3 regions of the Arthrobacter parietis genome follow, and region 3 is predicted to be linked to each of the others. Evidence: riboswitches for the same ligand, from Rfam matches in the RefSeq annotation. Region 3 holds a riboswitch; each other region holds the start of a gene.
The links. A riboswitch is a leader RNA that binds a small molecule or an ion and turns the genes downstream of it on or off. The one in region 3 is predicted to bind S-adenosylmethionine.

Region 1 (9,684 bases), 570 kb from region 3:
TGATGGAGGCCAGGGGAGCGGTGAGGGTCGCGGCGGCCAGAGCACCGAAGCCGCCCATCGCCAGGAAATTGCGCCTGCTGACAGACATGGGAACATCCCTTCCAAAGGTGTTTCTTTTGGTGGGACGCGCATCGGGGTGCGTTGAAAACGCCCGCCCAGACTACGTACTCGATGTGTGCCTCAGCAGCAAGATTGCTCCTGCCTTCTTGGGGAAACCTTGGACGATCGTTTGGGTTACGGAGTGAGGCTACCCAGACGTCAGGAAGTGAGTGCCTTGCCCAGATCAGTCTGCAGGTCGCTTACGTCTTCAAGGCCCACCGAGAGCCGGATGACGCCGTCGGTCAAGCCGATTGCGGCACGCCCTCCTGGACCCATGGCGCGATGTGTGGTGGTAGCAGGGTGGGTGATCAGCGTCTTTGAATCGCCCAGGTTATTGGAGATATCGATGACTTTCAGGGCATCGAGCAGCGCAAAGGCGCGCTCCTTCGCCTTTCCCTCGGGTGCATCCAGTTCAAAGGTCACCACCGTGCCGCCGGCTGTCATCTGGGCGGCAGCGAGATCAAACTGCGGGTGCGATTCGAGCAACGGGTAACGGACCCAGTTCACAGCCGGTTGGGCTTCAAGCCAGCGGGCGAGGGTCAGCGCCGAGGACGAGGAGTGGTTCACCCGCAGGGAAAGGGTTTCCAGTCCCTTGAGGAGGGTCCAGGCATTGAATGACGACAGCGCGGGCCCGGTGTGCCGCATGAGTGTCTTCACCGGACCCTCGATGAACTCCCTGCGGCCGAGGATCGCGCCGCCCAGCACCCGGCCCTGCCCGTCGATGTGTTTGGTGCCGGAATAGACGACGACGTCGGCACCCAGTTCCGTACACCGCTGCAGCAGCGGTGTGGCGAAGACATTGTCGACGACGACCTGCGCACCGGCCGCGTGGCCGAGCTCAACGACCGCCCGGATATCGACGATCTCCTGCATCGGATTGGACGGCGACTCAAAGAAGACCGCCGTGGTGGGAATGCTCAGTGCTTCCTGCCACTGGCCGAGGTCCCAGCCGTCCACGAAGACAGTCTCCACACCCCAGCGCGGCAGAATCTCGTTGAGGATGACGAAGCACGAGCCGAAGAGGCTGCGTGAGGCAACAACGCGGTCGCCCGAGGCCAGGAGGGCACCGAGCGCGGTGAAGACGGCAGACATGCCGCTGGCTGTGGCGAAGCACGCCTCCGCACCCTCGAGCAGGCGAAGCCGCTCCTGGAACATGGCGACAGTCGGGTTGCCGTACCGGGAGTATACAAAGCGGTCGACGTCCCCGGTGAAGGCTGCCTCCGCCGCCGCAGCAGAGGAATACACAAAGCCCGAGTTCAGGAAGAGCGCCTCGGACGTCTCCTCGAAGTTGGACCGTGCCAGCCCCCCGCGTACCGCGAGGGTATCGGGTGACCAGGCAGCGCCGTCGTCATCCGGGCGTTGGATTCGGGGGTAGCCGCCGTTCCCCGCGATGGGCTCACGGCTGGCCGCCGGAGAGAACGACGACGGCGCGGGCTCACTTACTGGCGTGTGCTCATTCACGGGCGTCGCCACGGTCCGTTGCCGAACGGGCAGCGCCGGTCCGTTCTGTGATCGCGGTCTGTCCTGTGGTCGTTGCGTGATCTGTCGTATCCGTGCTCTCTGGGGCTTCTTCTGCATGCACTGTGGTGGCGAGGCCGCTGGAGCGCCAGCCGCCGTCGGCCTCAAATCCGTGCAGCACGTTGTAGGCAGTGTGACCGGCGGCGGTGGCATTCTGTGCTGCTGCCACAGAACGGACGCCGGAACGGCACAGGAAAAGCAGTTCGCGGCCCTTGAGCCCGTTCAGCTGGTTGAGGAAGGAGACGTTACGGCTGCCGTCGGAGCGCGTCCACTCGAGGAAGAGGGGGACGGTCCCGGCGTCGGTGAGGTCGGGAACGCCGACGCTCCGCCATTCCTCGACAGTGCGGACATCCACCAGCACGGCGCCCTTGCTGACGCGTTCCACCGCATCACGTGCGGTGATGTTGCCGGCATAGCCGTTGCCGGGCCGGGAATTCGCCGGGGGATGGGGGTTGGAATGCAGTGCCATTGTGTCTCCTCACGCTGTGCACGCTGGTGATCATGGGATGTGATCGTTGTGCCGAGTAGTCACCTGAGGCACCCCGCCGTGAAAGAGGGTTGCCGTCCAGCAAGTCAGGGCTTGGCGCTGGCACTCGTTACTCCGGAATGAACGTAGCACCGGCGGCGCCATGCCTGCCATGCCGGGCCGTAACGTGCGGTAACGCCCGTGGTACTCGGGCCAAAGGCGCCGGGGCGTGGCAGGTCCGAGCCAAAAGCGCCGATGCGTGGCAGGCCTGAGCCAAAAGTGCCGATGCGTGGCAGGTTCGTGGGGATGTCCCCACGATCCTGCGAATTCCCGGCACTTTTGCGGTTGGACCAGGGAACGGACGAGTGGGCCAGGGAACGGGCGGTCGGGCTGGGGGACGGGCGCTCGGGCTAGGAGACGGACGCTATGAGACCGCTCAACTCCGCGGTCAACTCGGGCGAAAGCGTCACCGGCTTTCCGTCGATGGACTCGACCTCGGCGAGCAGACGGACGCTCGAGATCAGCCAAACGCCGTCAGACTCGAACAGGTCTTCCGGCACGAGCGGTCCGTAACCCAAATCCCAACCTGCCTCACGGGCCGCCGCAAACAGTGCGCCCTGCGAGGTGCCGGGGAGGATCCCGCTCTCAAGCTGCGGCGTGATGAGGTGCTTGACGCCGTCGATGACCTGCGCGATCAGGACTGTCGACGTCGGGCCCTCGAGGACCTTGCCGTCAGACGAGGTGAAGATGACATCGTCGGCGCCGTGCGAGCGCGCATAGCGGACCGCCGCCATGTTCACCGCGTAGGAAAGGGTCTTCGCGCCCATCAGCAGCCACGGAGCACGCTGGGCAACCGTGCTGTCATAGCCGCGGTCAAGCAGGAGGACCGACAGCCGCTGGCCGCGCAACCCGACCGGTACGGCGGACACCTGGACCCACGCGGTGGCTCCCGCCTCTGGTTCGCCCCGGGTGGCGACGAGTTTGACCACGAGTTCGCCATCGTCGTCGGCTGCCGCCAGCGCGGTGGTGATGGCGCGTTCCCACACGTCCGACGACGGAACCTTCAGTTCCAGCGCATCGGCGGACGTCGCCAGCCGGGCGAGGTGGGCCTGCAGCTTCCGGGGAGCGCCGTTGACCGCGAGCATTGTTTCGAAGATGCCGTCACCCCGCGTGATCCCGGTGTCGGTAACCATCAGCTGCGGCTGTGCTGCGTCAGCTATGCGGCCGTCGGGACGGGCGGGGTCGAGGAACACCAGAACAGTCATGCGATCAGCATAGTGACCGGGCAGGTCAGGAGCTCGTGTCGTTGTCCTCGTTCAGCCCGCGCTGGGCAAAGTCTGCTTCATCGGAAGCTTCCGCAGGGAGGGGATCGGCAGCGTCCGGAACCTGGTCCGGTGCGTAGTCGATGAGACCGGCGTCGACCCGTTCCTGCTCCGTTGCGGCCGCCAGGGCATCGTCATCGAGGCGTTCAGGCTGCCCCGCATGGCCCTGATGGATGCGATTGGGAAGGAACTCGTTATCCGGCTCCGGAACGTCGTTCAGGTTGGGCGTGTTTTCATCGTTGGAGCTAGTCATGACCGTTCTCCTTCGTTGCACTTTCCTCGGGCGTCCCATGCTTCCACAGACGCCAAGTGGACGAAAGGCCCGCTCAGCGAACCGCTCGATCGCAGCGTCAGCTGGGGAAGCTCGAACCAAGCGCAGACAGCACCCCGAACGCCTTCGTCCGGACCTCGTCCCACTCCTCGGCGGGGTCGGAATCCGCAGTGATCGCGCCGCCCACTCCGAGTGTGAGGCGGGTGCCGCCGTCGTCGTCCTCCAGCACGAGAGTGCGGATGACGACGGCGAGATCCGCCGCCCCATCGAGGGAAAAGTAGCCGGCGGCGCCGGCGTAGACGCCGCGGGGTGCTTCCTCGAGCCGGTCCAGGATAGCCATGGTGCTGATCTTCGGCGCACCCGTCATTGAGCCGGCAGGAAATGCGGCCGCAACGGCTTCGGCACGGGAGGAACCGGGCCGGAGCCGGGCGTCGATGGTGCTCACCATCTGGTGAACGGTTGCATAGGTCTCGATGTCGCACAACCGGGTCACCGTCACGGTGCCGGGGACTGCAAGGTGGGAGAGGTCATTGCGGAGCAGGTCCACAATCATGATGTTCTCTGCCCGGTCCTTCGTGCTGGTGCGCAGATCCTCCTGGAGGGCGGCGTCTTGGGCTGGGTCCGGGGAGCGGCGCCGGGTTCCTTTGATTGGTTCGGCCCGCATTCCGCCGGTGGAGTCCAGCCGCAGGAATCGTTCGGGCGAGGTGCTCGCGACGGCGAAGCCCGGGAAGGTGAAGTAGTGCGCAAACGGGGCAGGATTGGCGCCTCGCAGGGCGAGGTAGATGCCGAATGGGTCGACGGGCGTTTCCTCGCGTGAGGTCAGGGCCGTCGTCAGGCACACCTCATACGAGTTGCCGTCCGTGATTTCCGCCTTGGCCGCACGGATTTTCTCCAGGTAGGGCTCGCGTGTGTCCCGCGCAGTGAAGCGGGGTGCACTCAGTGGGCGCGGTGCACCCACCGGACTTGTCACCGCCGGAGCAGCGCCCCCGGAAAGCACGACGGCGCGGGCACGTTCCAGCCACGCATCGGCGTCGGCGTCGCGGGAGCCGTCGCTCAAGGTCAGCAGGTAGGTGCGCTGTTCCCGGTGGTCAAGGACGACGGCACGCCCCGCGAAGAGCAGCGAAGCATCCGGAACCGAACTGGAACCGTGCGCAGGAGCGGAACCACCGGTTTCACGCTTCAGCTCGTAGCCAAGGTAGCCCAGCCAGCCAAGTGCGAACGGCCCCGGATAGTCCTCCGGCGACCGGACCGCGCGGCGACCCCACACGCCGTCGAGCCAGCGGAAAAATGGACCGGCAATCCGGGCAGTAACCGGGCCGCTGCTGACCATGGTGACGCCGGAGGTGTGCTGCGCAACCTGCCCGAACCGGCCGCCGTCGTCAGCCAGGATGGAGAAGCGGCTGCGGCCCTGCGGGTCCTGGGCCGCGGAGCTGTCCAGCCAGGCAGCGGCCTCAGCTCCGCCATACAGGGTGGAGAAAACGCCTGCGGCGTCCGGACACCCTGCGACGCTCTCAACCTGTAGCGTAAGACCCCGCCGTGCGGCACGCTCCATGGACATGAGCGATTCACACTGCGGCAGTCCGGCCAAGGCACGACGAAGCTGGTCCGGAACGGCGTTGCCGCGATGGCCCTGGACCAGCAGGTCAGCGTGGGGCGCGGGCCGGTCGGTTGCGAGCCACCGCTCTTCCTGTTCGGACCAACGCTGCCAGAACGGCGCATACGTATTGCCGTCCCGGACGAGTGCACTGGTCCGGCGGAGATTGTCGTCAGCGTGTATCCACACCACCACGTCGAGCAGTTCCCGGGCAGCTGCGCAGGCCGCACCCACGCCCTCGACCACCACAATGTCAGCGGGTTGGGTGAGATGGGTGGCGCCGTCGTTGTTCGTTGTCCAGTCCCACGCCGTCCACCGGGCGGGCAGTCCGGAAGCCAGCGGGGTGAGCACCGTGCGGACGTACCGCTCCATGCCGTCGGCCAGGCCGTCCCAACCGGGGTAGATGTCCTCGAGGTGGAACAGGCTGACGGTGTGGTGTTCGCGCAGCAGTGCAACAAGTTCCACGGCGAGGGTGGTTTTACCCGCTCCGGACCGGCCGTCCACGGCAATGATGAGCGGAGCGACGGCGTTCGCGGACTTGTGACCCATACGTCAGGCGAATGCCAGCAGCGCACCCACGGCCACGAACAGGGTGCCGAACGTGCGGTTGAGGACGCGTTGCCCGCGCGGGCCGCTGGTGAACCGGCTGAAGGAACGTGCAGCGGCGGCGAAGAACAGCCACATCACCAGAACATCAATAACGACGACGGTTCCCGCCAGCACCCCGTACTGGCCGAAAAGCTCCTGCTCGGGCCGGATGAATTGGGGGACGAACGCGAGGAAAAACACGATCGCTTTGGGATTGAGCAGGTTCACCCAGAGGCCGCGGCGAAACATTGACGCAGCGCCCTCGGCGTGGAGCGTGGCCGCCTGCTCGGCTGGCACCAGGGGCTCAAAGAACTTCCGGATGCCCAGGTAAACCAGGTAAGCGGCACCGGCGTAGCGGATGATGCTGAATGCCAGCGGGGACCCGGCGACCAGGAGGCCAACCCCTGCCGCGACGACGCCGATGTGTACCAGCAGTGCCAGCTGCTGGCCGAGGATGCCCCACATGGAGCGGCGAAAGCCGACGGTGAGCGAGTTGCTCATAGTGTTGACGGCTCCCGCACCCGGGGTGAAACTGATGAGCGCCTGGGCGCCGACCAGCGCCAGCCAAATCGAAAGGGTCACTGGTTAATCTTAGGGGCCGCACGGAACCTTCAACGCCGCTTTCATTGCCGCGGAGGCATACAGGGTCTCATCCATGCTGCTGATGATCTTGCGAGGCCTTGGTCGAGAGCGAGCGTGGGCTCTGCCGGGGGAGTAGGGCTGTAGCCTCGTCAGCACTCAGCGGGCGGCGTGGCCCGCGCCAGTTCCTCCAGTACGTACTGAACGATCCCGGGAACGGCGTCGTTAACCATCCGCCACGTGGCTTCGAAGTCTGCCTGATCTCCGTACCACGGGTCGTAGATTCCGAGCTCGGAAACCGGTGTCCCGGCAGCGGCCGGATCGAATTCGCGAAGCATGCGCACCCGGCTCCGGCTCTCGGCGTCGGGCGCTTCCAGGCGGAGGTCCTCGTAGTGGTCAACATCGAGCGCGAGAATGAGGTTGCGCTCGCTGTACCACTCCGGGTCGAACTTCCTCGCACGGTGCGTATCGCTGACAAGCCCGAGTTCGGTGAGCTTCGCGGCCGCCCGCTCATCGATCGGGTTACCTGCTTCCCAGCCGGTGGTGCCGGCGGAATCCACCAGGACGTCATCGGCCAGACCAGCCTCCTCAAAGGCGCGGTTCAGCATAATTTCGGCCATGGGGGAACGACAGATATTGCCGGTGCAGACAGTGACGATCCTGTACATGAATCAATCCTAGGTACTGAAGCGGGACGGTCGCAGGGGACGTGCCGAAATCCTCGGCTAATCCTCTTCCAGCAGCGCCATCGCGGCGCTGTAACCACCGAGTCCGCTCACGCCGCCGCCGCGCCGTGACCCCGCTCCGCACAGCAGGACGCGCGTGTGATCCGTTGCGACACCCCACCGGCGAGCGGGCGTGTCCAGGGGTTCGTCGTCGTCCGCAAAGGGCCACGACAGCGGTCCGTGAAAGATGTTCCCGCCCGTCAGGCCCAACGTTTCCTCGAGATCGAGGGTGGTCTTGGTTTCAATGCAGGGCTCACCCGAGGGTCCGGCGAGGATGCAGTCCTCGATCGGCTCGGCCAGCACGCTGTTCAGCGACGCCAGCACAGCCTGCTGCAGCGCAGCGCGGCGAGCATCGTGGTCCCCTGAAGCGAGCAGCCGGTGAGGGGTCTGCAGGGAAAAGACGGTGAGTGTGTGCGCCCCCGCCTCCCGCAACTCCGGCGACAGGATCGAAGGATCCGCCAGCGAGTGACAGTAGATCTCGATCGGCAACGGGTCGGGTACCCGGCCGGCGGCCGCCTCGTCATAGGCCTTCTCCAGCTGCGGGTACGTCTCGTTGATATGGAACGTCCCGCCGAATGCCTGCTCGGGTTTCACATTCGGGTCGCGGAGCTGCGGAAGCCTGGACAGCAGCATGTTCACCTTCACCTGGGCGCCTTCAGCAACAGGGTGCGACGCCGGTGGGAAGCGTGAGGCATCCGGCCCGCCCATCAGCCGGCCCAGAGCGGCCGGCGTGACATTCGCGAGGACAAATTCGCCGCTCACCCGCTGAGGACCACCGCCTTCGCTGTAATACACAACCGGTGTTCCGCCGACTGTAGCTGCCACAGCGGTCACTTCCGCTTCCGTGCGGATCACCACGCCTGCTTCGCGCGCCGCCCGCTCCAGCTCTCCCGAGACCGCGCCCATTCCACCGACGGGCACATCCCAGTTCCCGGTGCCACCGCCGATCACGTGGTACAGGAGGCACTTGTTCTGCTGCAGATCCTCGTCGTGTGCCCGGGCGAAAGTGCTGATGAGCCCATCGGTCAGTAAGACCCCGCGCACCAGATCGCTGTCCACGCAGCGTTCGATCACCTCACCGACCGGCCGCTCGATGAAGTCTTCCCACACCGAGTCGTCGCCGACCAACGCGCGCGCCTCAGCCCGGCGCAGCAGCGGCTGCGTCACCGTCGGCCACAACTTTTCGCCGAGTATCGAAGTGCTCCGGTGGAAGGACGCGAATCCGCCGGTGTCGTTTTCAGCACCGATGCGTTCGAAGCTGGCGCGGGTCGCCTCGTCATCGGAGATATCGATGAGTAGCCCCACGTCAAAGCCGGGCAGCGGCGTATAGGAGGAGTACCGCCGTCGTACCAGTTGCAGGTCAAGATCGAGGTCCTCGATGATCTGCTGCGGCAGGAGGCTCACCAGGTAGGAGTAGCGGGACAGCCGGGCACCGGTGCCTGGAAACGCTTCGGCCGAGACCGCTGCGCCGCCCACCCGGTCCAGCCGTTCAAGGACCACCACGGACCGGCCGGCACGGGCCAGGTACGCTGCCGCAACCAGGCCGTTGTGGCCGCCACCGACCACCACGATGTCGAAATGCTCAGGATCGGTTGGCAGGGTCCGGCTCATCATCGCCTCACCCTACAACTTCACACGCGAACCGAATCGACAACTGTTTCACACACGGATGATGAGCTCCCCGCACGGAATGAGGAACCAGCCGTCGGGCGATTCACCCCAGCGCCGCCAACCGGCAGCCATCCGTTCCAGCGCGGCGCTGTCCGCCAGACCGCGCTCAAGCGTCTGCTCCGCGAAGCCCGAGCTCAGCACGCGCTCCGCCCAGGTCTCCGCGTGCCAGCGGCGGCGCTCCTGCGTGGCATACAACCAGTTCGACGACGATGCCTCCACCTCCGTCAGGCCCGCCTCGTGAGCCCAGGCAAGGAGGTGGCGGCCGGCGTCGGGCTCTGCCCTGTTGCTGCGGGCGAGCTGTTGGTAGGTTTCCATCCACTCGTCCAGCTCCGGAGCCGGCGGGTACCAGGCCATGGCGTGGAAGTCCGCATCACGGACGGCGATGATGCCGCCAGGGCGGGTGACGCGCTGCATCTCGCGTAGCGCCGCAACCGGGTCCGTGAGGTGCTGCAGCACCTGATGGGCGTGCACCACATCAACGGATTCGTCCTCAAGATCGAGGTCATACACATTGCCCGTGCGAAATGAGAGGTTCTCAATGCCGGCATAGGTGCGCGCCGCCAGAGCCACGACGCCCTCGGCCCGATCCATGCCGATCACCACTGCGGGGTCCAGCAGTGCGGCAAAATCGGCGGTAATGCTCCCCGGGCCGCAGCCGATATCGAGCAGGCGCATCCCGGAGGAAAGGTGTTCCAGCAAGTATCCGGCGGAATCCTGCGCCCGACGCATTGCATGGGCGCTCGTCACGCTGGCGTGGTGGCCATGGGAGTAGACCTCATCATTCATGACCGACAGGTTACTCCGGCGCGTCCTCCGACGCCTGACGGCGCGCGTTCACGGTGGCGTCCGTG
Region 2 (9,684 bases), on a different contig from region 3:
GCGGAACGCGATGTACCAGGCGGCCGGTACCCTCACACCCGAGCTGTACGAGGAACTTGCGACCGCCGTCTACACCGAAATGGTCACGGCCGGCTGGACCAGCGTCGCCGAATTCCACTACGTGCACCACCGGCAGGACAGCACCGAGTACGGCAAGCAGCGTATCGGGCCGCCAGAAACCGCAGCGCCAACGCACGCAACACTAACGCAGGCAGCACCAACGCACGACGACGGCCCGCATGCCATGGAGCTGGCGCTTGCCCGCGCTGCGGTCACCGCCGGCATCAGGCTGACACTGCTGGACACCTGCTACCTCTCCGCCGGCTTCGGCGCGCCGGTGCTGCCCGAACAGGCACGCTTCACCGACGGCAGCGCGGACGCCTGGCTCAGCCGGTGGCACTCCCTGCACACCGCCATCACGGGCAGTTTCGACGCATCCCAGGTCTCTGTCGGTGCTGCCCTGCACTCCGTGCGCGCCGTGGATGAACCTGCGCTTGCATACATTGCACAACACCTTCCCGCAGACGTACCCCTGCACATTCACCTTTCCGAGCAGCCTGCCGAGAACCGTGACTGTCTCGAGGCGACCGGAACCACACCTACCGGGTTGCTGGCCAGGCATGATCTACTCTCGGAACGGTTGACGGTGGTTCACGCGACCCACCTGACCGCCCAGGACATGAATCTCCTCGGTCAGGCGCGGGTCACCGTAGCCATGTGTCCCACAACGGAGGCGGATCTCGCCGACGGCATCGGTCCGGCACGCGCTCTGCAGGATGCCGGCGCGGTGGTGAGTCTGGGGACGGACCAGCACGCCGTCGTCGACCCCTGGCTCGAAATGCGGGCGCTGGAACACGGCGAACGGCTGGCCAGCGGCGGGCGGGGGCGATTCTCACCTGCCGAGCTGGTGCGCGCGGCCGCCAGCGGCGGGGCGCGGGCACAGGGTCGGCCCGCAGCCGGTCTGGCACCGGGACAAGTCTGCGACCTGGTCGCACTTGATCCCGCAACCGCACGCACGGCCGGCTCTTCTCCGGCCCAGCTCGTGCTGACGGCGACAGCGCAGGATGTCACCGCCGTCGTCGTCGGTGGGGAAGTGGTGGCCCGGAACGGGCGCCATGTGCGGCTGGGGGGTCCGGGCACGCTGCTCGCCGCGGCGATTGCGCGGATGGACGAGGCAGCACCAACAACGAAGGCCACAACGGGGAAGGCACTCTCATGACGGGCGCTACAACGATCATCACCGGCATCGGCGAGCTCATGACGCAGGACGCCGAGCAGCGGGTTCTCAAGGACGCGGCGATCGTGCTCGAGGATGAGCGGATCGCCTGGCTCGGTCCGGCCGCAAACGCTCCTGCCGCTGATTCCCGGTACGACGCCGGTGGCCGCGCCTGCCTGCCCGGCTGGGTGGACAGCCATACCCACCTGGTGTTCGCCGGCGACCGAACCGCGGAATTCGAGGCACGCATGGCCGGGCAGTCCTATGCCGCGGGCGGGATCTCTGTGACGGTGGACGCCACGCGGCGCGCCTCGGATGAGGAACTCGGCTCGCTCGTGGCCCAGCGGGTGGCCGAAGCCGGAGCGAACGGAACCACCTACCTCGAAACCAAGACCGGCTACGGTCTCAACGTCGAGGAAGAAGCCCGCAGCGCACGGATCGCCGCTGCAACAGCGGACGAGCTGACCTTCCTCGGAGCACACCTCGTTCCGCAGGGGTGGAAAGCGGACGACTACGTTCAGACCGTCACCGGACCCATGCTCAGCGCCGTCCGGCCCTACGTGCAGTGGGCTGACGTATTTTGCGAAACGGGCGCGTTCACACCGGACCAGAGCCGTGAAGTGCTTCGCGCATGCCGGGACGCGGGTCTGGGACTTCGGGTGCACGGGAACCAGCTCGGCCCGGGGGAGGGCGTGCGGCTCGCTGTGGAGGAGGCAGCGGCCAGCGTCGACCACGTGAACCATTTGGAGCTGTCGGACATCGACGCCCTCGCAGGTTCCTGGTCCGGCTGGGAGGGTGATCCGGACAGCCGGGGGACGGTGGCAACCTGCCTGCCCGCGTGCGATCTGTCCACCCGCCAACCCCTCGCGCCCGCCCGGCAGCTGCTGGATGCCGGAGTACCCATCGCGCTTGCCTCCAACTGCAATCCGGGGACGTCCTACACCTCGTCCATGGCGTTCTGCGTAGCTACGGCCGTGCTGCAGATGGGACTGACGGTTGCCGAAGCCGTCCGCGCGGCAACCTACGGCGGTGCGCTTGCCCTCCACCGCGAACAAACAACCGACGACGGCGGCCGGCTGGCCGTTGGGTCGCTCGCTGTCGGACACCGCGCGGACCTGCAACTGCTGGACGCACCGTCCGCAACCCACCTGGCTTACCGTCCGGGGATGCAGCTGACCCATGCGGTGTGGCGCGCCGGGCAGCGCCTCCGTTGAGTTTTTGTCGCCTAGTTGCTGTTTCACGACGCTCAGAACAGCAGATAGGCGACAAAAACTTCCCGGGGAACCGTTTTTGTACGCTTTGGCAAGCACCGAAGCGTACGGCACCATGAAGGCATGCCAACCGCCAAAACCAGCCAGCCGTCGTCGTTATCCCCGACCGCCCGCCGGAAGAGGATCAAAGCGGAAATCCTGATTGTCCTTGGTCTGTCCCTCGGCCAGGCCGGGGTTTACGCGGTGGTGGAGTTGATCGACAAGCTGACCCGTGCGCCGCTGGCTGCGCAGACCACCAGGCTCAATCCGGTTCTGGACAACCGGCAGTACTTCGATCTCACCTACCAGCTGCTGGGAATCTTCTTTGCGCTGGTTCCCGTGGTGCTTGTGCTGTTCCTGCTCACCCAGCCGGGGAAGTCGGCCTTCCGCCGGATTGGCTTCACCTTCAGCAAACCGAAGGTCGACTTCGGTCTGGGAGTGGGGCTGGCCGCGGTGATCGGGGTGGGAACGCTCGGGGTGTACGCCGCGGGCCGGGCACTGGGGCTTACCACTGCGATCATCCCGACGGCGCTCGACACCTACTGGTGGACGCTGCCTGTGCTGGTGCTCTCGGCGATCCGTCACGCGGTGCTCGAAGAGGTCATTGTGGTGGGCTACCTCTTTGAGCGGCTCCGGGAACTGGGCTGGTCAGTCCCGGTGATTATTGTGACTTCGGCGCTCCTGCGAGGGAGCTATCACCTGTACCAGGGGATCGGCCCGTTCATCGGGAACGTGATCATGGGGCTGATCTTCGGCTACGCCTACACGCGCACCAAGCGGGTGATGCCCCTGGTGATAGCGCATGCGCTGCTGGACATTGCAGGCTTTGTCGGCTTCGCGCTCTTCGGCCCGGCTATCGGCATCGGAAGCTAACCCCCGGCCACGCGGCCTGGGGAACCAGCGTCCGAAAGAACCAATTAGATCCGGACCGCACCCTTCGGGGTTTCGAACGCTACCGACATGATGCCGGGCGTGCCGTTGGGGGCGATCCACTCGACGTCGACGTCGTCCAACGGGTGGGTGACGGGCGTTCCGAGCCACTCTGTGACGCGCTCTGCCGACCCGGCGATGGTGAGCGCGCTGAGGCGCACGGACGCGGTGCGCGCCTGGGATGGGTGGAGGGACTCCGTGCCTTCATCCCAGCGGATCATGTAGGGGACCTGAGGGTCAGCGATGAGGCCCTTGATGCCGATCTGCTGCCAGGTCAGCTCCTGCCCGTCCGGGAATTTGCGGTTACCGGGGACGGCGCTGCGGCCAAGGCGGTCCTCGAACGGGGCGAGGTCATCAACGGCTACGCACCAGCCCATCCAGCCGCCGCCGGCCTCGGACCGTGCCCGCACCGCCTGGCCAAATGGAGCCTTGTCCGAGGCTGGGTGGTCAAGGACCTCGACTACCTCGAGGTACTGGCCGTTGACCAACGGAAAAATCATGTTGCGGGTGCCAAACCGCGGGTGGATTCCACCCTTCACGAATTCAACTCCGAGGGCGTCGGAAATCCGTTCCGCAGTAGCAGTCAGTCCGTCAGGTTCGCAGGCATAAGACACATGATCCAGGCGCATGGCCCCATTTTGGCACTTTGTGATGGAGGCCTCGACTAAGGGTTACCTAAGTCACACCGCGGGCGACGATGTTCCAAGCAAAACCCAAGGTCAGAGCCGGATAGTTGCTTCACACAGGGAGCCCGGTTCCGAGACCGCCGGAGTTTCCTGCCAGGGACGCCCACTGGGTGTCCCCCTTGAGTGGGGCCGACCGTTTTCCCATAGACGCCGAACGGCCCCACTCAAGCATCCTCTGCCGCACGCGCGCCTTTCACGGCTACTACGCCAGCCGGCTTCATTTCACGGCGAGTCACACAAGTTGCCCTCACCCGCGCTGGTCAGGTTTCCTAATACGAGGTAACGAGTGACAGTGCGGCAGGTTCCACCCGCCATCAGCCCCGGCTTGCTGTCCGGCAACCCTCCCTCGCGGCGGGGTGCCCCGGGTGAAGACCAGGCCCTGCATGCAGTGCAGGAGCAAGCGCGATTCAGTGAGGCGGCAGGGTTTTGACAGGCATCACCACAGCGGTTCCGCAGCCGGAAGCGGGGCTGGTTGACGGCGTCGTCGTGCAACGGTTCCGGATTGGCCCGTTGGCGCTGGAAACAGGCGGCCATTTGCCCGATGTCGTCCTCGCCTACGAGACCTGGGGCACGCTCAATGCCGATGCCTCCAATGCGGTGCTGATCGAGCACGCACTCACCGGCAGCTCACATGTAGCGCGGGGCGAGTCCTCCGAGGATGGCTGGTGGGACGGGTTGGTGGGTCCGGGCAGAACCATCGACACGAACCGCTACTTCGTGGTGTCCATCAATATGCTGGGCGGCTGTTACGGATCCACGGGGCCGGCGTCGCTTGATCCGGAGGGCAAGCCGTGGGGTTCGCGTTTCCCCTTCGTCACCATCCGCGATTCCGTGCGTGCCGAGGCACTGCTCGCAGACCTGCTGGGCATCTCCTCCTGGCACTCCGTGCTGGGTGGGTCAATGGGAGGCGCGAGGGCTCTTGAGTGGGCTGTCACCTATCCCGGGCGGGTGCAACGGTGCGCCGTCATCGCGTGCGGAGCAGCGAGCACCGCGGAGCAGATCGCCTTCGCGCAGGCCCAGGTGCAGGCCATTCGCCTCGACCCGCGGTTCACCGGCGGCGACTACTACGGAAGCGCCGGTCCCGAGGATGGGTTGGGCCTTGCCCGGCGCATCGCGCACATCACCTACCGTTCGGAGGCGGAACTCGTACACCGGTTCGGTCGGGCAGCGCAGGGTATGGAAGAGCCTTTTGGGTCGTCGGTGCCGGGCGGGCGCGGCCGCTACCAGGTGGAGAGCTACCTGGACCATCAGGCGGAAAAGCTGGTCCGGCGGTTTGACGCCAACAGCTACGTCATCCTCACTGAAGCGCTCATGAGCCACGACGTTGCCCGTGACCGGGGGAGCCTCAGCACTGCACTCGCAGCTGCCTCGGCAGAGTTCTTCGTCGCGGCGGTGGATTCGGATCGCCTCTACTGGCCTCGCCAGTCCGTTGAACTGGCGTCCGCATTGCCCGGGAACGTTGCCGTCCACACCATTGAATCTCCCATCGGCCACGATGCCTTCCTCACCGAGATTGCGCAGCTTGAGCCCGCGCTGGCAGCAGCGTTCTATAGCAACACCGACGACGGCGATGTCAAGGAGAGCGCCTCAGCGCTACGGTTGCGCGCGGGCTGAGTCGCAGCCTGCCGCAGCACGCAGCCGGCACAGTTCAACATGCCACTATGGAGCTATGACGAATTTTTCCTCGACTGACGGTTCTGCTGCGCCCTCCTCCGCCTCCTCCTCCGCCTCCGCCTCCGCCCCCGAGACCGGGCCCGGGACCGGCCCGGCCTCGACCGCACCGACTGTCGTCTGGTCGAAGCCCGAAGACGAGCGCTCCGGCTCGCCGCTCCTGGTGCTGCTGCACGGACACATGGCCAACGAGGAAGACCTCATGGGTATCCTCGACTTCCTGCCCGACGAGTTCACCGTGGCATCCGTACGTGCGCCGGTCGCCCTGGGAGCAGGTTTCACCTGGTTCCCGCTGATGCAGGACGCCGCCTATTCGGTCGACAAGGTCACCGCCGCCGTCCAGGACGTCATTGACTGGGTCGACTCCATCAAGCAGTCGCACTCGAGCGTCACCCTGCTCGGCTTCTCGATGGGCATGGCAGTGGCAAGCTCCATGCTGCGTGCCCGGCCCGCAGACTACGCGGCCGTCGTCGGGCTCTCAGGGTTTGTTGTGCCGACCGACGGCAGCACGTTCTTCAACGACAGCGCGCTTGTTGCGAAGCCAGTGCCGTTCTTCTGGGGCCGGGATCAGGAAGACCCGGTCATTCCCGCCGATCGAATCGAGTTCACCCACGGCTGGCTGAACCGCCACACCAAGCTCACCAAGGTGCTCTACGCGGGCATGTACCACAGCATCAACGCACAGGAACTGGGACATGTGCGGGAATTTCTGCAGATGGTGGTGCCCGGCGTCAGCCGGACACCACTGTCACGGTAACGCCGTTACGGTGGCGGGTTAGACTCCCGAATGTGAAGAAAGAAACGCTCTGGGACGCAGGAAAACGCGCGGACCCCAACAGGTCAGCCGCCTACATCCAGCGTTTTGAACAGCTGATATCCGAGGGTGCGGACTTACACGGGGAAGCCCGGTGCGTCGACGCAATGGCTCCCCGAAATGCGCGTATTCTCGACGCCGGCTGCGGGCAAGGCCGGGTTGGCGGGGAACTGGCGCTGCGTGGCCATTCCGTGGTGGGAGTTGACGCGGACGCCCAGTTGGTCGAAGCGGCGAGGGCAGCCCACCCAGGGCCTGTGTGGCTGGTGGGAGACTTGACAGAGCTGGATCTGCCGGCCCGCGGAGTGGCTAAGTCCTTTGACGTGATTGTCTGCGCAGGAAACGTCCTCGCCTTCCTTGCTCCGGGCACGGCGCCACAGGTTCTTGCACGCCTGCATCGCCACCTGGCGCGCGGTGGACGCCTGATCGTCGGGTTCGGCGCCGGGCGCGGCTACACCTTCGACCAGTTTTTCACTGACGTCGCCGGCGCCGGCTTCTCCGTCTCCTTGCGCCTGGCCACGTGGGATCTTCAGGCCTGGACGCCAACATCGGACTTTCTCGTTGCGGTGTGCGAAGCCGAAGCCCGCGATGCCTGCGTTATCCCTGCACCACTGTCACGGTAACGCCGTTCACCGTCACGGAATCACCGGGATGAATCTGGCGTCCCCGGCGATCCTCGATCTCACCGTTGACTTTCACCAGGCCGTTCTCGATGAGTTCCTTGGCCTCCACCCCATCCTCGGCAAGATTGGCCAGCTTGACCAACTGGCCCAGCCGGATCATCGAGTCACGGATGGGCACTTCAGTGGCGGCGCCGGTCTCATCGTTTATGCTCATGGTTACATTCTGCCCGCCGGAAGTGACCGGCCGGAACAGGCCAGTGCCCTAGGGTTTAACGGGTGTCTCGAGCCCCCCACCTTCCCGCCGTCATCGGCCTCCCGCTGGCAATATCCTCCGGCGTAGCCATTCCGCTTCAAAGCAGGATCAACGGAGCACTGGGGCAAACGCTCGACGACGGACTTGCAGCCGCGCTCATCAGTTTCGGTACCGGATTGGTGCTGATGATCCTGATCTCGTTGCTGCTTCCGCGCGGACGGGCGGGCCTCGGCCAGCTGATCCCTGCCGTGCGGCAGCGGCGGTTTCCCCGCATCTACCTGGCCGCAGGGACCATCGGTGCGTTGTTTGTTTTCTCGCAGGCGCTCACCATCTCGGTCCTTGGAGTCGCGCTCTTTACGGTCGCCGCGGTCATGGGCCAGACGCTGAGCGGACTCGCCGTGGACAGGCTCGGGATCGGACCCGGCGGGCGGCGCACAATCACCATCATGCGGGTAATCGGCGTGACGCTGACGGTCGCGGCAGTTATCTGGGCAGTCTCACCCCGCCTCGGCGGAACAGGTACGACGGCGGCACTCATCCTTCCGCTCCTGCTTCCCATCGCAGCCGGCATCCTGGTGAGCTTCCAACAAGCCATGAACGGAACCGCCGCCGTGCAGTACGGCACACCCATTACCGCCACCCTGATGAACTTCATTGCCGGATCGGTCGTGCTCCTCGCCGCCTGGCTAGTGAAACTGGTGCTCACCGGCCCTCCTGAACCGCTGCCGGCAGAGTGGTGGTATTACCTGGGTGGACCGATGGGATGCATCTTCATCGGTATCGGTGCACTCCTGGTGCGATCCCTGGGTGTGCTGCTTACCGGCCTCGGAATGATCGCAGGCCAGCTGCTGGGTTCGCTGGCACTGGACCTTGTGCTCCCCACGCCGGGGACCGTCGTCGTCTTCGCCACCGTGGCGGGGCCGATCCTCGCACTGGGGGCCATCATCCTGACCACGCTGCCCTGGAACCGGCGCCTGCTGCGACGCTGATCCAGGAAAAGATCGCGGGCAACGAAAAGGCGGGTCGGTACCACCTGAAAGAAGTGGTCCCGACCCGCCTTTGGCTAGCCCGGGATACTACCGGTCGGCCAGTTCGGAATCGTGGTCATGCTCCGGGTGGAGCCCGCCGCCGCTTTCGGTGCCGCCGCCCAGCGGGTTACCTTCGAAGCCGCCCTTTTGCTTGAAGTTACCCTTCACGTTGTCTCCAACGCCGTTCACCGCGGTCGTGTTCATGGCGTAGGTGAGGGTCAGATGAGCAATCGCGTCGCTCATCTGGTCGAGTGACTCAACGCTGACGTTGCTCAGGTCATCACATTCTGCGTGGTAGCAGGCATCGTAGGGTGCGCCCGCAACGCCACCGAAGAGCACTGCCTGCTCTTCGGTCTTGATTCCCTCTGCGCCGGTGAAGAGTCCGCCTGCGGGAATGCCCTCTGCGATGAATGGTCCATAATCACTACGGCCGCTGAACGCTGTTTCACCTGAGGCCAGTCCCTCAGCTGCGAAGTAGTCGTGGAAATCCTGCTCGATCTGACCGGATCCCGCAGGACCCTCAGCAGCGCCGGGACCGACAGGGAAGGCCGAGTTGTCACCGTCGTACACGAAGCGGCCAAAGTTGGCGGAGCCGATCATGTCGAAGTTCAGGTACAGCCCAACCCTGTCCAGCTCTCCCGTTTCCGCGAGGTCTGCGACATAGTGCTCCGCGCCGAGGAGTCCCTGTTCCTCTGCACCCCACCAGGCAAAGCGGACCTTGTTTGCAGTCTTGACCTTCTGCATCGATTCCGCGACCGCAAGGATTGCGGCGCTACCCGTGCCGTTGTCATTGATGCCGGCACCGGCCACCACGCTGTCGAGGTGAGCGCCGACCATCACCACATTGTCGGCGTCGCCGGTTGCGGTTTCCGCAAGCACGTTGTAAGTCGCGCGGTTCTCGGAGACGGTGTCCACCGTCACTGTGCCCGTGACGTTCTCGCCGATCAGGCTGACGCCCACGTCGAAGCTTGCTCCCAGGACCGGAATTTCGATTCCCGGTGCCCCGAGGGTGCCGTTGATCGGACCGGTGCTGCCTTCCGATCCGGTATTAAAAATGACGACGGCGGTGGCCCCGGCTGCTTCTGCGTTGCTGGCCTTCTGCGCGAACGAACAACTGCCACGCTGTATCAGCGCAATTGATCCGGCTGCGAATCCATCGAAGTCGGTGGCTTCACACCCGCTGGTGTTGGCGCCGGCGGTACCGGTGGTGTCGACG
Region 3 (9,684 bases):
GTGACAGACGGCGACGGCGCGTGAGGAGCAGAGCATCCCCCTTCCCTCAGGCGTGCCCACCCCCACGGTCCAACCGGCTGCGCGCAGCGAACGAGCGGCCGCGAGCGCACCGCGGTCACGGGATGTGCTGACGATCAGTGCACGGCGCTGCGCGTGTGAAGCGTCATCAATTCTGGGCTGCGTGTCCACACGGCCTTCCGATAGGCGGGAAACGTCTTGTCCCAGCCTAGGAAGCGCAGATGAGAAACAGATGATAGAGCGATTGAACGGCGAGTCGCAAGCACCGGAACCGCCCTGGCAGGCGGAAGGTCTTCCGGAAAAGTGCATCCTCTGCATGCACTGCATGCGCCTGCCAGGATCAGGGGTGCTGCAGCTTTCAGCCAACCAGCCGCCTTGCTGCTGCCGAGTGCTCAGCGATCAGCGATTCGAGATCCAGCCCGACAACGGCGCCGTCCTCCACCCGCCATTGACCACCGATCATCACCCGGTCGGCGCGGTCAGCACCGCAGAGCAGCAGCGCCGACAGAGGGTCGTGGCTGCCCGAGAATCGAAGGTCATCCAGCCGGAACATCGCAAGGTCAGCCTGTTTGCTCACAGCCAGTTCCCCGATGTCGCTCCGTCCCAACGCGGCGGCCGATCCGCGCGTTGCCCACCCCAGAGCACGGGAAGGGGTGGCACGCTCGGCGCCGTACCGCAGCCGTTGGATATAGAGAGCCTGGCGCGCTTCGAGGATCAGATTGGAAGCATCGTTGGAGGCGGACCCATCCACACCAAGGCCCACCGCTACGCCGGCCTCCTCCAGTTCGATGGCCCGGCAGATCCCTGAGGCCAGGCGCATATTCGATGTGGGGCAATGCGCCACGCCGACCCCCGCGGCTCCGAGCTGGGCAATCTCGCCGTCGTCGAAGTGGATGCCGTGGGCCAGCCAGGTTCTCGGCCCCAACCAGCCGACGCTGTCGAGGTACTCGACCGTCCTCATGCCGAACCGCTCCCGGCAGAAGTCCTCTTCGTCGAGCGTCTCAGCGAGATGGGTGTGCAGCCGGACGTCATGGAGGTCGGCCAGGGCCGCGCTGGCCTTCATGATCTCCGTCGTGACCGAGAATGGTGAACACGGCGCCAGCGCAATCTGGATCCGGGCGCCTGCACCGCGTTCGTGGTACTGCTCGATGAGCCTCTCACTGTCGGCGAGTATCACTTCCGGGTCCTGCACGGTCTGCTGGGGCGGCAGGCCGCCGTCGTCCCCCCCCAATGTCATGGAACCGCGCGTCAGTGTGGCGCGCATGCCGAGCCTGCGCACCACGGACACCTGCACGTCGATGGATTCCTCCATGCCGCCCGGGAACAGGTAATGGTGGTCAGCTGCCGTGGTGCACCCGGAGAGGAGGAGCTCAGCGAGCGCCGCCGTCGTCGCCAGTTCTAGATCGCGAGGCGTGAGCTTCGCCCATACCGGGTACAGGTTCACCAGCCAGGGAAAAAGCGGCACATTGACCACGGGTGCCCACGCGCGCGTGAGCGTCTGGTAGAAGTGGTGGTGCGTATTGATGAGCCCGGGCAGTACCACGTGGCTCCGGGCGTCGAAGACGGAGTCGTACCGTTCGGCCGGCATTGCTCCCGTCGGGACCAGTTCCATAATGGTGGCGCCTTCGATCACGAGCCCGCCGCCGGCGTCGGAATCGTTGGCGGTAAAGATGGCGAGCGGGTCGCGTAACCAGATGCGTTGCATAATCGGATTTCCGTTCCGTGATTGTCAGGGGATCACGTTCGAGGGGGACGAAACGGCACAGGACCACCGGCATGACGGCGGGGTGTGCCGTCAGCTCAGTGGTCCTGTCTGCTGATCCAGGTTCTCGTCCCTGCCTGCCCTGACTCTCGCGAAGGCAGGCAGGGCTCGAATTTAGTGCAGGTGGCCGGGGGTCTCGTCGCAGATTTTGCGAATGTCCTCGACGCAGCTGATCTCGCCGTTATCGAGTTTTTCCTTGACCACGTGGTACTGCGCCGCGGTCACCACGGGGATCTCGGTGCCGTCAGCTGCCACGAGCTTGCCGCCCTGGAAGCTGTCGCCGTCCTGGAGGGCGGTGAGTTCGTCCTGCCGCACCATGCGGGGTGGGCTGGCAACAAAGACGGAGGAATTCTTGCTGTTTCCGGTCTTGAGGTGGTTGAAGAGCAGGTTCATCAGCACCGCCATGATGGCCGCCGAGCTGATTCCCGAGTGGAAGATGATACCGAACCAGGTGGGGAAGGCATCGTAGAAGGTGGGCGAAACGACGGGAATCGTGCCGAAGGCGAGCGCCACTGCAACGATCACGAGGTTCATGTTGCCCTCATAGTCGACCTTTGCCAGCGTGCGGATGCCGCTCGCTGCCACGGTGCCGAAGAGAACGATTCCAGCTCCGCCGAGTACCGGCGTCGGAACCGCGGCAACCAGGCGTCCCAGGATGGGCAGGAGCCCAAGGATAACCATGATGAGACCGCCTGCGGCCACTACGTAGCGGCTGCGGATGCCAGTGATTGCCACCAGGCCCACGTTCTGTGCGAAGGCAGTCTGCGGGAAGGAGTTGAAGATCGGGGCGATGGCGCTGGAGAGCATGTCGGCGCGGAGGCCGTCGGCGATACGGCGTGAGTCGACCTTGGTCCGGGCGATTTCACCGACGGCGAGGATGTCTGCCGTGGTTTCGGTCATGCAGACAAGGATCACAATGGTCATCGAAATGATCGCAGCGATATCAAAGACAGGCCAGCCGAAGGCGAACGGCTGTGGGAAGGCGAAGATGGCGCCCTCAGCGACGTTGGAGAAGTCAGCGAGACCTAGGAGCGCCGCGATGATGGTTCCTGCCACAATGGCGAGCAGGATCGACAGGCGGGAGATTGCCGCGCTGCCCAGCTTGCTCATGAGGAGAACCAGAGCCAGCGTTCCGGCGGCCAGCCCGATGTTCGTGAGGCTGCCGTAGTTGTCAGCGGTCCGGTTTCCGCCCATTGCCCAGTTGGCAGCGACAGGCATGAGGGTCAGGCCGATGGTGGTGATGATGACGCCAGTCACCACCGGCGGGAAGAACCGGATGATCTTCGCGAAGAACGGCGCAAGGACCAGACCGATCACGGAGGCCACGAGGACTGCGCCGAAAATGGTCTGTAGTCCTCCACCGCCGCTGATGATCGCAGTCATGGTGGCAACGCCGGCAAAGGAGACGCCCTGCACCAACGGGAGCTGCGAGCCGAAGAACTTCACACCGTAGCTCTGCAGGATCGTTGCTGCGCCGCCCACGAAGAGGCAGGAGGCAATCAGGACGGCGATGTCGTCCTGGGATACGCCGGCGGCAGTTCCGACGATGAGCGGAACGGCGATGATTCCGCCGTACATGGTGAGGACGTGCTGGAACCCGTAGGCGAATGATCGTCCGAGGGGCAGCCGTTCATCCTCGGGGCGCTGGGGTTTGGCCTGATGTTTCATAGAGCTGACTGCTTTCATGAGTATGACTTCCTTGTCTCACATGAGTGGTTGGTTGAACGGCCGGGCACGTGCAGGTGTCCGGCCGTTCACGGTTAGGACGGCGTTCCTGCCGCGCAGGCGCCCGTTCCCAACCGTTTTCTCAACAGAAGCCGGGGATGTTTGCCCAGATTGCTGCTTCGTTGGTTGATCCTTCGGCGCGCTCGCGTTCTACGGTCGCCTCGATCAGTCCGTACGGCCGGTCGGCCGCGAAGAAGACCTCGCCCGGGTTGTCGACGCCGAACGGCTCGAGATCCACGAGGAAGTGGTGCTTGTTCGGCAGGGAGAGCTTGATCTCCTCGATTTCCGGATGCGCCTCCAGCGCCTGCTTGCCCATCTGGAACATGGTCTGCTGCAGAGCGAGCGAGTGGGTCTGGGCGAAAGCATCGAGGAAGATCTTGCGAACGCTGGCGTACACCGCGTTGAAGTCGATGTCCGTGGTGTCCGCTGCGTAGCGCCAACGGGCGGTCACATCGGTCGCAAGGATGCGGTCGGTGGTTTCCTGGAGGGTGGTGTACTGATCCCGCGGGAACCCGTGGAACTCAGAACCGGTCGACTTCAAGACGGTGAGATCCTCGATGCCGGCGACGATGTGCCGCGTGCCGTTCTCAATGAGCAGCACAGCCGTGCGGGTCTCCGACTTGTTGCGCGAGAACGCGTGATCGTGGTCGCTGATGCGGTCCCAGAAGTACTGCTCCGCCTCCCAGCGTCCGCCGGAAACCCAGTCGAAGCTTTCGGTGAAGTGCTTGCCGAGGCGCAGGAGGAACTGCTCAGGAGAGCCGATACCTTCGCGGGAGAACGCGTACACCGTGTTCTTCTGCGTGTCAGTGGCAACAACGTGTGAGTTGTCTCCCTCGGTGTGGGCGGTTTCGAAGTCGCCGTGCAGCTGCGAGGTGACGTTCAGGTCCTCGATCTGGTGCCGCGCAGTGTCGCGGGTGATCTTCACGAGCCTGCATTCGGCCTTGCCGTACTGGTTCCGGCCCAGGACGATGCGGCCGCTGTTACCTGCGGTGTTCTCGTTGGTGTTGGCATTTGTTTCGATGGTCGGTGTCGTCATTGTCAGCTTCCTCGGTAGGTGGAATAGGCGAAGGGACTAATCAGGAGCGGCACGTGATAGTGCTGCGCTGGGTCGGTAAGTTCAAAGATCAGTGAGACGGAGGGGAAGAATGTTTCCGTGCCGGTCGCCGCGAAGTAGGTGCCGGTCTGGAAGTCAATCCGGTAAGTGCCCGCCTCCAGCGCTTCAGGGCCCAGGGAGGTGATGCGGCCGTCGTCGTCGGTGTTTCCCTCCCCGATGTCCTCCCAACCATCCGCACCCAGCCGGTGCAGTGCGGCAGCGACGCCGGCGGCGGGACGTCCCGTACCGGTGTCGAGCACGTGGGTGGTTATGTGGCTGCGGCTCATGCTGCGAGGACCCCCTTGAGTCGAAGGATGGCGATTTCACGCAGTTGCTGGGCGATGATTTCCAGCTCCTGCGCGGGCGTATTCTGCAGCCGCTCATCGAGAGCGGCGAGGATGTCCTCGGCGCTTCGACCGGCGGCCCGGATGAGGAAAACCCTCCCGAACTTCTCCTCGTAGGCACGGTTGCCTGCCTGGAGCGCGGTCTGGGTTTCGACGGCGGTGCTGACGCCGGCCTGCTCACCACGCGACATGGTGGCTTCAGTGGTATTCCCCTGCGCCCGGTCGCCGATGCGCGGGTGATGCGCCAGGGCGCCGTCGATCTCGGCTTCCGTCCAGGGATAGGCTGCCTTTTCGGCGAACGCAATCAGGTCGGCTTCCGAGGAGAAGGGCCGCGCGTCCACGATGGCCTCAACCCAGCGCGGGATGTCAACGCATGGCGTGAGTTGGGCAGCGGCCACTTCGGGGGTACAGGTATTGAGGGTTGCAAGAGGCATGGGTGTCAGCTTTCTATGAAGCGCTATCGCCAGCGCTGAACACCCTTACCCTCGAACGAATTCGATTTGACTCGATGTTTCCGGCGACAGTCCAGGAACCGTGTGGCTCTGGTTCAGTTTCTATATGGTGGAATTTTTATTCCGATTTCATTGTAGCCCTGATCACATGGTAGCTGTCAAGCGTTACCTGGATCACATGATAGAGCTGCTTCCCTGCACCAGGCCACCACCGCGTAAATGGTGGAAGATGGGCCTATGGATGCCACCGCCGCATTGAATGAGATCGCCTTCTGGCTGGAACGGGAACTGGCTCCGAGTTTCAAGGTTCAGGCGTTCCGCAAGGCCGCAGCGGCCATTGCCGAGCTGGAGCCCGACGAACTCGCACAACGCGCCCGCGACGGCCGGCTCAAGCGAATGAAGGGCATCGGAGCGCGCTCCCATGAGGTCATCACCCAAGCGCTCAACGGTGAAGTGCCGGCCTATCTCGCCGACCTCCGCGAGCGCTCGAAAGAAGCCCTGGCCAGCGGCGGCTCGGAGCTGAGGGCCCTCCTCCGCGGTGACCTGCACAGTCACAGCGACTGGTCCGACGGCGGGAGTCCCATCCCGCTCATGGTCGACGCCGCGCGTGCGCTCAATCATGAATACCTGGTGCTCACGGACCACTCCCCCACCCTGAAGATCGCGAACGGCCTGAGCGCGGAGCGCCTCACGGAGCAACTCCAGATCGTGGACCAGATCAACAACGACGACGGCGGCAACGGCTTCCGCCTTTTGAAGGGCATCGAGGTGGACATCCTTGAAGACGGAACACTGGATCAGTCGCCGGAGATGCTCGATGAGCTGGACATCGTTGTCGCCAGTGTCCACTCCAAGCTGCGCTCCGACCGCCGCACCATGACCGCACGCATGCTGGGCGGCATTCGCGATCCCCATACCAACGTCCTTGGCCACTGCACGGGCCGTCTTGTCCAGGGTTCCCGCGGCCAGCGTCCACAGTCCGAGTTCGACGCCCGGAAGGTGTTCACCGCCTGTGCCGAGAACAACGTAGCGGTGGAGATCAATTCACGTCCCGAGCGGCAGGATCCGCCGGATGACCTGATCCAGCTGGCACTCGAAGCCGGATGTCTCTTCAGCATCGACAGCGACGCGCACGCCCCCGGTCAGCTGGATTTCCTCCAGTACGGGGCGGAGCGCGCCGAGGCGAACGGCGTGCCGGCGGACCGCATCATTACGACGTGGCCGTTGGACAAGCTGCTCGCCTGGGCGCGCTCCTGAAAGCTTCCCGAACTCTAGGCGTCCAGGAATTCCTTGGCTGCCCTGAAACCGGATTCAAGGTCCGCCAGAATGTCATCAATGTGTTCAATACCCACTGAGAGCCGCACCAGGCCGGGTGTGACACCGGCAATGGCCTGCTGCTCAGGCGATAGCTGGCTATGCGTGGTCGACGCCGGGTGGATCACCAGCGAACGGACGTCGCCGAGGTTCGCCACATGCGAATGCAGTTCCAGGGCATCCACGAAGCGCTTGCCGGCCTCGGCGCCGCCGGCCAGGTTGAAGGACACAATGGCGCCGATCCCCTTCGGCCCGTACGTGCGGCCGCGCTCATACCAGGGGCTCGAGGGCAGCCCGGCATAGGCGACCGACTCGACATCCTCACGCGCTTCCAGCCACTGAGCCACGTCGACCGCGTTGGAGACATGCCGCTCCATCCGCAGGCTCAGGGTTTCCAGGCCCTGGGCGATCAGGAACGCGTTGAACGGGGATACCGCCGAGCCGAGGTCCCGCAGCAACTGGACCCGGGCCTTGAGGATGTAGGACAGGTTGGCCCCGAGGGCACCATCCGCACCCAGATCCCGTGCGTACACCAGACCGTTGTATGTCGGGTCCGGCGTATTGAAGCCCGGGAAACGGTTGGGATCCTTGCCGAAATCAAACTTTCCCGAGTCAACGATCACGCCGGCGATCGCCGTACCGTGGCCGCCCAGGTATTTGGTGGCCGAGTGGACAACGATGTCCGCGCCCCACTCCAGGGGCCGGATGAGGTAAGGGGTGGCAAGGGTGTTGTCCACGATCAGCGGCACACCGGCGTCGTGAGCGGTCCGGGACACGCCCTCAATGTCGAGTACGTCCTGCCGCGGGTTGGAGACGACCTCCGCGAAGAACAGCTTGGTGTTGGGCTGCACAGCGTCCCGCCACTGGTCCAGATTGTCCGGATCCGCCACGAAGGTGACCGAAATGCCGAACTTCTTCAGCGTATGGGCCAGCAGGTTGTAGGTTCCGCCGTACAGGCTCGGACTGGCGACGACGTGATCGCCGGCCTCCGCGACATTCAGGATCGCGAAGGTCTCCGCCGCCTGACCTGAGCTGAGCAGCAGCGCGCCCAGCCCGCCTTCAAGGCTGGCGATCCGCTGCTCAACAGCATCCTGCGTGGGGTTGCCGATCCGCGTGTAGATGGGAGCCAGTTCGGCAAGGGCAAACCGGTTGGCGGCGCTTTCGGCACTGGGAAAGACGAACGACGTGGTCTGGTAGATCGGCAGGGCGCGGGCTCCCGTGGCGCTGTCGGGTTCCTGGCCGGCGTGGATCTGGCGGGTTTCGAAAGACCATTGGTTGGACATTCAAGGCTCCTTTGGCATGGGCCCGGCATGGTGGGAGCACCGCGGGCCGCGCTTGCCGTCCGGCTGGTGCCGGGCGGCCAGGTCTTCACCCGGAGCACCCCACCGCAGCTGGAGGGTTGCTGGCCAGCAAGCCGGGGCTTGGTGCTGGCACTCATGACCACGGCCAGTGTAGGCACAGGAGTATCACGCCGCACGAAGATGACGTTCCATGTAATCCACCCGTTGAGTTGCAGAAGTTTTTGTCGCCTAGTTGCAGGTAAAAGTGTTTCTAGGCCGCAACTAGGCGACAAAAACGTCAGGGGAGGGTGAGGAGTGCGTACTTCTCCATCGCTTGGCGTGGTGCGTCCGCGTCAATTTCTCCCCGCTTCGCGAGGAGCTGAAGAGTGCGTACGACGACGGAGGCTGGGTCGATCTTGAAGTACCGCCTGGCTGCGGCGCGTGTGTCGGAAAAGCCGAACCCGTCCGCTCCGAGTGTGGCGAAGTCCTGCGGCAGGAACTGGCGGATTTGATCCGGAACAGCCTTCATGTAGTCGGTGACGGCCACGATCGGTCCGGGTGCGTCCCCAAGCTGCTGGGTGACGAAGGGAACGCGGGCCTCTGCATCGGGGTTGAGGAAGGCCTCCTCCTCGGCGGCGAGTGCGTCACGCCGCAGCTCCGTCCACGAAGTCACCGACCACACATCGGCCGAAACACCCCAGTGGTCTGCCAGGAGTTCCTGCGCCTCGAGCGCCCACGGGACGGCCACGCCGGAGGCGAGGATCTGCGCCTTCGGCCGGCCGCCGTCGTCGTTGCCGGGCTTCAGCCTGTACACGCCGCGCACCACGGCGTCGGCATCCAACCCGGCGGGAAGCGGCGGCTGGATGATCGGCTCGTTGTAGACGGTCAGGTAGTACATGACGTTTCGATCGTCGGAATTCGCGCCGTACAAGCGCTCCAGTCCTGCACGCATGATGATGCCGAGTTCATACCCGTAGGCCGGGTCGTAGGTGATGACGGCGGGGTTGGTGGAGGCAAGGATGGGTGAGTGTCCGTCGGCGTGTTGGAGGCCTTCGCCGGTGAGGGTGGTGCGGCCTGCGGTGGCGCCGATGATGAACCCGCGGGTCATCTGGTCTCCTGCTGCCCAGAAGGAATCTCCCGTGCGCTGGAATCCGAACATTGAGTAGAACACGTAGATCGGAATCAGCGGCTCACCGTGGGTTGCATAGGCGGTACCCGCAGCCGTGAAGGCAGCCACCGCACCGGCCTCATTGATCCCCGGATGCAGGATCTGGCCTTGAATCGATTCCTTGTACGCGAGAACCAACTCCCGGTCAACGGAGAGGTAGTTCTGGCCGTCCGGGTTGTAGATCTTCGCTGTCGGGAAAAAGGCGTCCATGCCGAAGGTTCTGGACTCATCCGGAACAATGGGGACAATCCGGGACCCCAGCCCTTTCTCCCGCATGAGATCTTTCAGGAGGCGGACGAAAGCCATCGTTGTGGCGGCCTGCTGCTTCCCCGAGCCACGGTTCGCAACCTCGTACGCCTTGTCCCCCGGCAGCTCCAGTGCCGCCGCCTCGGTACGGCGTTCAGGAACAAATCCGCCCAGGGCACGGCGCCCGTCCAGGAGGTATTTGATTTCGGGGGAGTCGGGTCCGGGGTGGTAGTAGGGCGCGTTGTAGAGGTCGGCTTCGAGTGCTTCGTCGGGGATGGGGAT

Region 1: linked by a shared signal. The riboswitch ahead of ABFX19_RS02550 (rhodanese-like domain-containing protein) and the one ahead of ABFX19_RS05195 (bifunctional o-acetylhomoserine/o-acetylserine sulfhydrylase) in region 3 are both predicted to bind S-adenosylmethionine.
Region 2: linked by a shared signal. The riboswitch ahead of metX (homoserine O-acetyltransferase MetX) and the one ahead of ABFX19_RS05195 (bifunctional o-acetylhomoserine/o-acetylserine sulfhydrylase) in region 3 are both predicted to bind S-adenosylmethionine.

Annotation. Positions count from the first base shown of each region.
Region 1 is NZ_BAAAON010000001.1:536,379-546,062, reverse strand. Features, by position in the region: gene ABFX19_RS02560 (multicopper oxidase family protein) at 1-88, opposite strand, end outside; gene ABFX19_RS02555 (O-succinylhomoserine sulfhydrylase) at 259-1,464, opposite strand; gene ABFX19_RS02550 (rhodanese-like domain-containing protein) at 1,553-2,086, opposite strand; SAM riboswitch class IV at 2,093-2,218, opposite strand; gene ABFX19_RS02545 (aminodeoxychorismate lyase) at 2,494-3,348, opposite strand; gene ABFX19_RS02540 (hypothetical protein) at 3,374-3,658, opposite strand; gene pabB (aminodeoxychorismate synthase component I) at 3,756-5,819, opposite strand; gene ABFX19_RS02530 (LysE family transporter) at 5,823-6,440, opposite strand; gene ABFX19_RS02525 (low molecular weight protein-tyrosine-phosphatase) at 6,590-7,105, opposite strand; gene ABFX19_RS02520 (phytoene desaturase family protein) at 7,163-8,776, opposite strand; gene ABFX19_RS02515 (methyltransferase domain-containing protein) at 8,822-9,619, opposite strand; gene ABFX19_RS02510 (MarR family transcriptional regulator) at 9,630-9,684, opposite strand, start outside.
Region 2 is NZ_BAAAON010000010.1:143,512-153,195, forward strand. Features, by position in the region: gene ABFX19_RS15305 (amidohydrolase family protein) at 1-1,219, shown strand, start outside; gene hutI (imidazolonepropionase) at 1,216-2,430, shown strand; gene ABFX19_RS15315 (CPBP family intramembrane glutamic endopeptidase) at 2,551-3,339, shown strand; gene ABFX19_RS15320 (VOC family protein) at 3,384-4,025, opposite strand; SAM riboswitch class IV at 4,361-4,491, shown strand; gene metX (homoserine O-acetyltransferase MetX) at 4,509-5,696, shown strand; gene ABFX19_RS15330 (alpha/beta hydrolase) at 5,752-6,510, shown strand; gene ABFX19_RS15335 (class I SAM-dependent methyltransferase) at 6,543-7,187, shown strand; gene ABFX19_RS15340 (RNA-binding S4 domain-containing protein) at 7,162-7,401, opposite strand; gene ABFX19_RS15345 (DMT family transporter) at 7,464-8,429, shown strand; gene ABFX19_RS15350 (M28 family peptidase) at 8,517-9,684, opposite strand, start outside.
Region 3 is NZ_BAAAON010000001.1:1,102,756-1,112,439, forward strand. Features, by position in the region: gene ABFX19_RS05160 (hypothetical protein) at 1-189, opposite strand, end outside; gene ABFX19_RS05165 (8-oxoguanine deaminase) at 377-1,723, opposite strand; gene ABFX19_RS05170 (nucleobase:cation symporter-2 family protein) at 1,895-3,466, opposite strand; gene pucL (factor-independent urate hydroxylase) at 3,588-4,541, opposite strand; gene uraH (hydroxyisourate hydrolase) at 4,544-4,885, opposite strand; gene uraD (2-oxo-4-hydroxy-4-carboxy-5-ureidoimidazoline decarboxylase) at 4,882-5,376, opposite strand; gene ABFX19_RS05190 (PHP domain-containing protein) at 5,632-6,651, shown strand; gene ABFX19_RS05195 (bifunctional o-acetylhomoserine/o-acetylserine sulfhydrylase) at 6,666-7,991, opposite strand; SAM riboswitch class IV at 8,035-8,150, opposite strand; partial or broken gene ABFX19_RS05200 (transketolase-like TK C-terminal-containing protein) at 8,287-9,684, opposite strand, start outside.